2 regions of the Neobacillus oceani genome follow, and region 1 is predicted to be linked to the other one. Evidence: a T-box and tRNA genes for the amino acid it is inferred to sense, from the RefSeq annotation. Region 1 holds a T-box; the other holds one or more tRNA genes.
The links. A T-box is a leader RNA that pairs with one kind of tRNA and senses whether it is charged. The one in region 1 lies ahead of V1499_RS15740 (valine--tRNA ligase), so its partner is inferred to be a tRNA-Val.
Positions count from the first base shown of each region.

Region 2: it encodes a tRNA-Val, which carries the amino acid that the T-box ahead of V1499_RS15740 (valine--tRNA ligase) is inferred to sense. The anticodon was not compared.

Region 1 covers NZ_CP143543.1:3,107,056-3,112,046, reverse strand. The annotation lists gene spoVID (stage VI sporulation protein D) at 1-605, shown strand, start outside; gene ysxE (spore coat protein YsxE) at 745-1,776, shown strand; gene V1499_RS15745 (hypothetical protein) at 1,797-1,985, opposite strand; T-box leader at 2,145-2,378, shown strand; gene V1499_RS15740 (valine--tRNA ligase) at 2,699-4,991, shown strand, end outside.
Region 2 covers NZ_CP143543.1:1,365,029-1,370,019, reverse strand. The annotation lists gene V1499_RS06980 (right-handed parallel beta-helix repeat-containing protein) at 227-1,774, opposite strand; tRNA gene V1499_RS06975 (tRNA-Val) at 2,328-2,400, opposite strand; gene V1499_RS06970 (DsbA family protein) at 2,585-3,223, shown strand; gene V1499_RS06965 (hypothetical protein) at 3,319-3,534, opposite strand; gene V1499_RS06960 (hypothetical protein) at 3,566-3,826, opposite strand; gene V1499_RS06955 (hypothetical protein) at 3,892-4,170, opposite strand; gene V1499_RS06950 (hypothetical protein) at 4,923-4,991, shown strand, end outside.

The DNA.
Region 1 (4,991 bases):
ATGAGGAAGAAGAATATGCCGGATACACCGAGGAAATCCCTGAGGAAGATTTGATTTTTGAAGCGGAAGCCAGGCGGATCCCCGAGGAAGATTTGGCTGATAACCCTGCCGCTTTTTCAACATTCCCTTTCCCATCGTATTGGAATCAGTTCCATGGAGTCCATCCTTTCAATCCGGCCCGAAGCGAAGACGTCCATCTGGATATGAATGCCGTGCCTATTGCGCACCAGCAGCAGCCTGAACAAACAGAACAGCAAGATCAGGAGTATACTGCTCAAGAAGCGACAGTGGAAGAACAAACGGTAGCCGAGGCGGAGCATACCGCACAAGAGGAATCTTCATCCTTGGTTCAGGAACCGGTGAAAAAGAAAAAGGGCAAGAAAAAAAGCATGTCGCTGACTGAATTTTTCGCGCGGAAGGATGAGGGGGAGGAGCTGGCAAAGCTTAAAGTTTGCATCGTCCAGAAGGGCGATACACTTGATCGGATTTCCGACAGGTATTCCGTGTCCATTCAGAATCTTCTCCGCTACAACCGGCTTGACCTGAACCAGGATGTGTATGAAGGCCAGGTTTTGTATATCCCTGTCGCCCTGGCAAAAAAATAGACGACTACAAGCAGTTGAGCGGGCACACACTCGCTCTCTGTTTGTTTATAAAATGGAGACTGCTACGAAAACTCATATTTTCTGTTTGGATCCCAAGCTTCAATTGGACTCGAAACCCCAAAAAGCGAGCTGAATTCCAATGAATGAAACGAACCGCCTGAAGGAATTCGCCGAAATCCTGCAGCCATACAGTATTCATCCCTACTATGTGGAGGATTATGGCAGAATCAAGAAGGTTTATAGCAACAAAGGGACGTTTGCCCTGAAATGGATTGATGCCCGTGAAGGGATCGGTTTTATCCGGCATGTCCATGATTTGTACCAGCGGGGCTACAATCGGATTGTACCGATTTATCCGGCGATGGACGGGCGATATGGAATCCTTGAAGGCCAAAAGCTGTATTACCTGATGCCCTGGCTTCCGAATGATATAAAGGAAGGGCTGGACAATCGGAATTTGCAAATGGTTCGCGAACTCGCAAGGCTTCATACGTTGTCGGCCCGCGAGGTGAAAGTCGGGAAGGAAATGCGGCAGGACCATTTTGATAAAATGATTGCCCAGTATGAAAAAAACCAGGAGTTCCTGGACGGATTCATCGAGCAGTGCGAAAAGAAAGTCTATATGTCACCTGTCGAACTGCAATTTTGCCTGTATTATGGTGAAATTTCGCAGGCATTAAGGTTTTCGAAGGAGAAGCTTGAAGCATGGAAGGAAGAGAGCAAGGACCTGGAAAAGGCCCGGATGGTCATCATCCATGGAAAATTGTCTCCCGAACACTTCATATACAATGAGACGGGGCAGGGCTATTTCATCAATTTTGAACAGGCCGGGTATGGCTCGCCTACACACGATTTGCTTCCATTCATGTCGCGTATGCTTGAAACACAGCCGCGGAGGAGCGAAGAGGCGGTCGAATGGGTAACGCATTACTTCAAATATTTTCCGTTGAAACCGGATGAAAAGCTGCTGTTTTACAGCTATCTTTCCCACCCGCTTCAAATCACAAGGGTGGCGGAAGCGTATTTTTACCGGCGTGGCCCTAAAAATGAGTTCAGGTTTTCTAGAAAACTGTTGAAAGAATATTGGCATCTTAAAAATACCGAATATGTGGTCATGAGGCTCGCGGAAATCGACCGCATGCAGCAGGCCGCAAAAGAAGGAGCCCAGTGAGTGGCAATCACCAGGGCTCCTTAAATAATTTCTAGATAAATTGCAGTAGCAATTAAAATGAGAACGGCAAGCAAAAGCACATCGAATGTCGTCGGCAAAAGAATCGTCCTGATTCCCTGGAAAATGCAAAACGGGATGCAGAATTGCGCGGCTATCGCTCGACATGTCCTCAGCCATGGAGGATACATAAAACGGTTGAATCTTTTCATTGAACATCCCTCCCGGTGCATGGTATATCATTATATGCGGGGAGAGCCCAGAATGTGTGGGCCCATTTTTCCAAAAAGGGGGTTGAAACGTAAAAATTTTGGCCATCCTGATTGACGTCACGCTATCTTTTTGGGTAGTATAGAGTATAAATTAATAGCAAAAAAGCACTGACAGGGAAGAGTACAATGCCCGTTGCTTTCCAGAGAGGGAAATTTACTAGCTGAAAGGTTTCCCAGGCAGCCCATTGGAATGTCACCCTTGAGCTTCTTCCGCCAAAGGCCTCGGGCCCAGTAGTGGAAGACGGATCGACTCCGTTATTCAATCAAGTGCCGGCATGTTATTTCTTGCCGGAAAAAAGGTGGTACCGCGAGCGCACTCCATTCGTCCTTTTATTGGATGAATGGAGTTTTTTTATTTGAAAGGCGGAAGCGAGCGGTTAGCGCCGTATGGACTGGAGGGAAGCAACTGCTTTGAGCGACTTCCTTGCAGCTTTGCGACGAGCTGAAGACAACATCACCGAATTTACTGTGGCGCAGGAGCAACTTGCCCACAGTACTGGAAACACGATGAACGTAGTGAATCGATGTTGACTTATCGTAGCGAGGGGGCCGAAGTACACTAGGCGTTGCTCGCTGTAGCTAGACAAGGAAAAACGGAGGGCATTGGATACCACTAAAGCCCATTTTCAAGAGCAAATCAAGGAGGAGTTAAGATGGATCAAAACGAAATCAGCATGCCGACGAAATATGACCCGCAGTCGATCGAGCAGGGACGCTATGATTGGTGGGTGAATGGCAAATTTTTCGAAGCGAAGGATGACGAAACGAAACAGCCTTACACGGTTGTTATCCCACCGCCGAACGTAACCGGAAAGCTGCACCTTGGCCATGCGTGGGATACGACGCTTCAGGACATCATCACCAGGATGAAGAGGATGCAGGGCTTTGACGTTCTCTGGCTGCCGGGGATGGACCATGCCGGAATCGCGACCCAGGCGAAGGTTGAAGAAAAGCTTCGCAACGAGGGGAAAACCCGCTATGACCTAGGCCGCGAAAAATTCGTCGAGGAAACGTGGCGCTGGAAGGAAGAGTACGCAGGCCATATCCGCCAACAGTGGGCAAAGCTTGGCCTGGGACTCGATTATAGCCGCGAACGTTTCACACTGGATGAAGGGCTTTCCGATGCGGTGAAGAAGGTTTTTGTTGATCTTTATAAAAAAGACCTGATTTACCGAGGCGAATACATTATTAACTGGGATCCGGCCACAAAGACAGCCCTTTCCGATATCGAGGTTATCCACAAGGATGTCCAGGGCGCGTTTTACCATATGAAGTATCCATTGGCCGATGGTTCCGGCCATATTGAAATCGCGACGACCCGCCCGGAGACAATGCTCGGCGATACAGCGGTTGCCGTCCATCCGGAAGACGACCGTTACAAGCATCTTATTGGGAAAGCCGTGATTCTCCCGATCGTCGGACGCGAGATTCCGATTGTAGGCGACGATTACGTTGACATGGAGTTTGGTTCTGGTGCTGTTAAAATTACGCCTGCCCATGACCCGAACGACTTTGAAATCGGCAACCGCCATAACCTCGAGCGCGTCCTCGTCATGAATGAGGATGGTACGATGAACGAGCGCGCTGGCAAATATAACGGCATGGACCGTTTCGAATGCCGCAAGCAGATTGTAAAGGACCTTCAGGAGCAGGGCGTTCTTTTCAAAATTGAAGACCACCTGCATTCAGTTGGCCATTCCGAGCGGAGCGGCGCTGTTGTTGAACCGTATCTTTCAACTCAATGGTTTGTTAAAATGCAGCCGCTCGCTGATGAGGCAATTGCTCTTCAGGAAAAGGAAAACAAAGTAAACTTTGTTCCGGAACGCTTTGAAACGAACTATTTACGTTGGATGGAAAACACACGGGATTGGTGTATTTCACGTCAGCTTTGGTGGGGCCACCGGATTCCGGCGTGGTACCATAAGGAAACTGGCGAGGTTTATGTTGGTGAAAATCCTCCTGCGGACGAAGAAAATTGGAAGCAGGACAACGACGTTCTCGATACATGGTTCAGTTCGGCGCTTTGGCCATTCTCGACGATGGGCTGGCCGAATGAGGAAGCAGCTGATTTCAAGCGCTACTTCCCGACTGATGTACTCGTTACCGGTTATGACATTATCGGCTTCTGGGTATCACGGATGATTTTCCAAAGCCTTGAGTTTACTGGAGAGCGTCCGTTCAGGGATGTCCTGATTCACGGATTGGTACGTGATGCGGAAGGCCGCAAGATGAGTAAATCTCTCGGCAACGGCGTTGACCCGATGGATGTTATCGCCCAGTATGGCGCCGATTCCTTAAGGTACTTCCTTTCAACGGGAAGCTCGCCTGGCCAGGATTTGCGCTACAGCACCGAAAAGGTTGAAGCGACGTGGAACTTCGCGAACAAGATTTGGAATGCGTCCCGATTCGCCTTGATGAATATGAATGGCCTTAAATATGAGGAAATCGATCTGACCGGCGAGAAGTCGACCGCGGATAAATGGATTTTGACAAGGCTAAATGAAACGATTGAAACCGTAACCCGCCTGTCTGAGCGCTATGAATTTGGCGAAGTCGGCCGCGCATTGTACAACTTTATCTGGGATGATTTCTGCGACTGGTACATTGAAATGGCGAAGCTGCCTTTGTATGGCGAAGACGAGGCTGCTAAAAATACGACCCGTTCAATTTTGGCATACGTCCTCGATAATACGATGCGGCTGATGCACCCATTCATGCCGTTCATCACAGAGGAAATTTGGCAGCACCTCCCACATGAAGGCGAATCGATAACAACCGCAGCATGGCCAAAGGCAGATGCCTCGCTGACAGATGAGGAAGCCGCAGCGGAAATGAAGTTGCTGGTTGAGATGATTCGCTCAGTACGGAATATCCGTGCAGAAGTAAACACGCCTTTGAGCAAAAAGATCAAAATGCTTGTTAAGGTGAAGGATGAAACGATTCTTG
Region 2 (4,991 bases), 1.7 Mb from region 1:
AAATGATAACAGCCATCAGAGAATTTCAAGTCTCCAATGGCTGTTAATATTTCATGGCCCCCTGCAGTTACTGGTTAAATTGTCAGCAATTGCCGGGTCCATAGCTGGCTCATTCTCTCCGCAATACTCAATGCCCTTATCTAAAAATGATAGTATATTGGCCACTAAAAGGAAGATATCTTTCCATCATCAGCGGCAAAAATGCAATTTTCTATGTAGGCAGCTTTTAATTTAATATGTATGTTACATGTTTACCTGCTCCTCCTGCCACGGGAAGAACACAGTTGTTTGTATTTTGGCCAATCAACAGTTCCATTCCGGCTGGTGTGGAAATATTGATTCCTCTCAGTGAAACATAAACATTTAATTTTTCATTTTTTCTTATGAGGCTATTTCCTGCAATCGTACCGGAATTATTGCCCGAACGAAAGGCGATGGCGGATGGCGCCACATACACATTATCCTGGACATCCTCTACTTTGTTCCCGGAAACTGAAAACTGCTGATTTTGAGTATATAAGTGGATCCCATTTGCATATGAATTGACCAAAGTATTATTTTTTATCACTAAGTCTTTAGTATATGACGCCTGAATAGCACCCGAGATGTTATTCCCCTGCTGTCCCGCTTCAGTTAATTGATTACCTTCTATAGTACAGTCTCTGCTGTTATCGGATGAAGCTCCAGCCACTACGATCCCATATCCCTTACCGATTCCATCTATTCGGTTGCCCTTGGCCGTGCATTTCTGGGAGCCATATACATCCGTTCCATCATTTCCTGTTGCATTAACAAATGCGATTCCAACCTTGGTATTTCGTATTGTATTATTGTTAAATGTAATATTTTCCCCGCCATGAGTATCTAAAGCCTCCCATAACGGAATGTCTTCTATTATACTGTCGGTCACTGAACTATCCGCACTTCTCGGATGTGCTTCCAAGCTGCTCTCAGCACCCTTACGCGAGTAGAAGACGCCATAGGCGTTCCCTTTGCTTCCTGGCGAAATTCCCTTTATGTGGCTCTTATCAATATGTATATTTCTAACAGAAAGGCCTCCAAAGCCTGCAAAACCGATATCATGAATAATAGTATTTGAAATCTTTACATTATCAGCAAATTCAGCAAGGATACCATAAAAGCCTATATTGCGAATCTTTACATCTTCTACGACAATATTTTTGGCATAGCCAGCAGCACCCGCTCCTTGAATCCTTATCCCGATTCCTTTACTATCTGCCATCTTATTGCCTGCTCCTTGAAGCTCAATACCATATAGCTTTACCCCACTGCCAATAGTCAACAGGGTTTGGTGTGTAGTATCATTATAAATCTTTGACCCGTACCCAATAAGAATAGTGTTGTCTGGAATTTTTAATCCACTGACTTTATATGAACAATCGAACGGCAAAACAACAATGTTGCCGGCTCCAAGATTTATTGCCTTTTGCAATTGATCCGTCATATCAAAATCACTGTTAGCGAGGCTATTGTCAATCATATCTGACACACGTATAACTTTGTCTTTATCATTATCTGGCGCTTGCGGATTAAGCCCAATTTTTACTTCTGCAAGATTGTACAGTCCATCATTATCAAAATCCTCAAATTCTATACCTGAGCTCAGGCCATACTCCCTTTCCCAATTATCATCTATGCCATTTTTATTATCGTCTATCAAACCCTGACCAACCACCGATGTATTGGGCAGCCAAAGCATGGTCACAATTAATATAATAATAAAACTCTTGAAGTAAATTCTCAGATGCAGCATTTTCCTTCTCCTTCTCCCGATAACTAACCAAAAACACTAAAAATAGTCTTTTTTCCTAGTAATCTAGATATTTTTAGCATTATTATACATAAATTAGGTAGTTTTATATAGGTAAAAAGAGATATTTATTTGACATTTTTTAGACGTAAGTGTTTTAATGAGAAGGTTAATTTCATATTGGATTCCACTTTAGTTGAGCTAAACTCTTGATTTTACGGGCCTATGAGCAGTCATCCTAAAAAAGGAGCACCTATAAATAGGGCTCCTGATCATATAGTCCTAATAGAAAAGCCGGCTCTCTGCCAAATTTCTGGTCAATAGAGTCGGCTTTATTGCTTTCCTAATAGTAGATTTTTCTCTTTGTAAAAAATATAGCGTGTCTGATTGATCGACTCTTTTAATAGCGGAAATCTTACTAAAAATCTGACTAAGCATGACTACCTCGGTTCTGCAAATTGCTCAATACTTTATTGAAACATACGTTCGCAATAATCGGAATTTAGTTATAGAAATAAATAAAAAATCCTAACACCGATTGATGTTAGGATTAGTATGATTCCGACTGGGTTCGAACCAGCGACCCCTACCCTGTCAAGGTAGTGCTCTCCCAGCTGAGCTACGGAATCGTTATTAAGTTTTCCTCTTGGTGAGGACAATAATTACTATACTAAGAAACAAAGTTAAAGTCAATACCTTTTCATTAAATTCGATTCAAAAAGTAGACTTTCAACTTAAAGCAGATGATTTGGATAACCCTCCCCCCTCCGCTTACACTATTGGGGAACACCTTACTATTCGGGAGGGATTCAAGTGACGTTAAAGATCCGTGTGTATTCAGATTTTGTGTGACCGTTTTGTTATATAGCGGAGGCTCCGCTAAAAGAAGCGATTCAGGGTAAGGATGTTGAGCTGGAATGGATGCCATTTGAGCTGCGGCCGTTTCCCCATAAGACGCTGTCGCCAAAGGGCGATTATATTCAGAATGCTTGGCATGGTTCGGTTTGGCCGATAGCTGAGCGTTTTAACGTAAAGATTGTCCTTCCGGATGTTGATCCGCAGCCACATACACATCTAGCACATGAAGGAACGCAGTTGGCTAAGGAACATGGGATAGGGAACGAATATAGTGAGGCTGTGCTGGCTGCTTTCTTTGCGGAAGGCCGTGATATTGGTGATATCGATGTTCTGACAGAGATAGCGGGAAAAGTTGGACTTGATGAAGCGACGTTCCGAGAAGCACTTGAAACGCGGAAGTATAAGCAGGCGCACAAGGAAGCTCTCCGCCATGCGTATGAGGAAGCCAGGATTACCGCTGTTCCGACGTTTTTTATTGGGGATCAACGGGTTCAAGGATTAAATACGAAGGAGATGCTGGAAAGGTTTATTGAGCGCGAGCTTGGCAAGGAGCCGCCAGCTGCGGGCGAAGCATGTGGGATTGATGGCTGCTGACATGGTTCGTGGGCGCCAGCCGGGCAATCGGCTGGCTTTTTACATAAGAGAGAGCTTTTGGATTTTACTGTTTTTTCAAGAGATTTATTAGCGGATTAGAAACACTTCTTGCATTTTTTGTATTTTAATTGCGAATAAGATTTTTCATATTTTTCGTTTGCTTCACTTAGAGATGCAAACTGATGCCAACCGCCATCCTCTAGATTTTGTCCAATACCTTTTTTATCGGTTTCGTTTTGCAAGATAAATGAACAGTATTGTTTATGTACAGTACAACATTTTTCGGGAAAATCAACGTTCATCCAAAACATGACAAGTTAAGCTCCCTTCCATTTTATATAATTACCAATCATTTTTTCGGATTCTTTGGTCCATTAGGATGGCAAACAAGTAAGATGGTGCCTGTAGTTTTTGAAGTGGTACAGTATTTTCAAGAGGCACATACTTTAAAGCTTCTGCAAATGTACCCTTCGAAACATTACGATTAGTTCGGTCCAGTTCTATTGTATTTCCAGATACTTTATAGGTAAATTCACCTCCTTTAATTTGCTTGAAAACTTGTCCTTCATTTTGACTAATTCTTTTCCAGACTTGTTCAATCAACCAAATTACCCCTTTTAATAAAATTAGGATTTTAATTAACTCGATTTTAAAACAGGATTGTTCCTTTACTCCAACCTTAGAAGGTTTTTAGCCTTCTCTTTTACTTCTGCTGAAAGTCGAGGTGAATCCATAATTAGCAACAAGGCCTCTTTTTGTTTACCATGCTCAAAAGTATCTTCTGCAAAAGAAACTCTTATGGTAGCACCATTGGAAGTATATATTTCCGATAACATTTCAATTTTTTTTGTTTTAGAAAGTTGCTTATTGTTATAGATTTCATAATCATCAACGAAAGATCTTTTTCCAATCGATTTTAGTGCCATTTCCAGCTTCCCAATATTCACAAGACCGCCTCCAATATTTGTTATTACCTATAAATTAGCACGAAACTTTGCAGCTGTGTTTTAGCAAATTTATTAGCTAACAGTAATGTTTAATCATAGGTAATTAGAGCTTTCTGATTATCTCTCCTACAATAAAAAACAAGGCCCAAAACGGACCTTGCTGTTTTTATAATGAAATTACACTACCCTATAAAAGTGGCGGATATTCTGGCGTATAGGTCAGCTCGCATCCAACGCCGATCTCCTCTTCTATTCCTTAGGCGATGCGGCCAACTTTCTTCTCGACGATTTTATTGGTTTCACCTGACATGTAGAGGATGCCCCATATTATTTCTTAGATTTTACCAAAATACATCTAATTAGAATGCATTTTCATAAACATAGTTTATGAACCTTTCTAATTAGGAGGAACATATGGACCGGTTAAGCCACTCTAAAGTGAAGCCATATTTAGTTCACATTGATAAAGATGATATTGGGTTCGCCCTAACTCATCTAAATGAGGTTCTGGATTTTATATCAATCATCGTAAAAGGGATGCCTTCGATATCACGGCATCCCTTTTTACTTTTACTAAGTAACGACTTATCGTATTAATAGTGGCGGCCCGTAGTAAGTAATATCTATTCTCCTTCATCATAAAATTTATAAGACCAATCTGAATATTTATTTGAATATTATAAGCTCCCCACCCTCAAAGTTTCCTGAGGGATTGTATTTCATCAATGGATAATCAAAATGGAGGGGAAAAAATGAAAAAATACGGTTCTTTTTCTGGTACGGTTACCATGATTCAAGATTACTTAGTAGGATCTGATGAG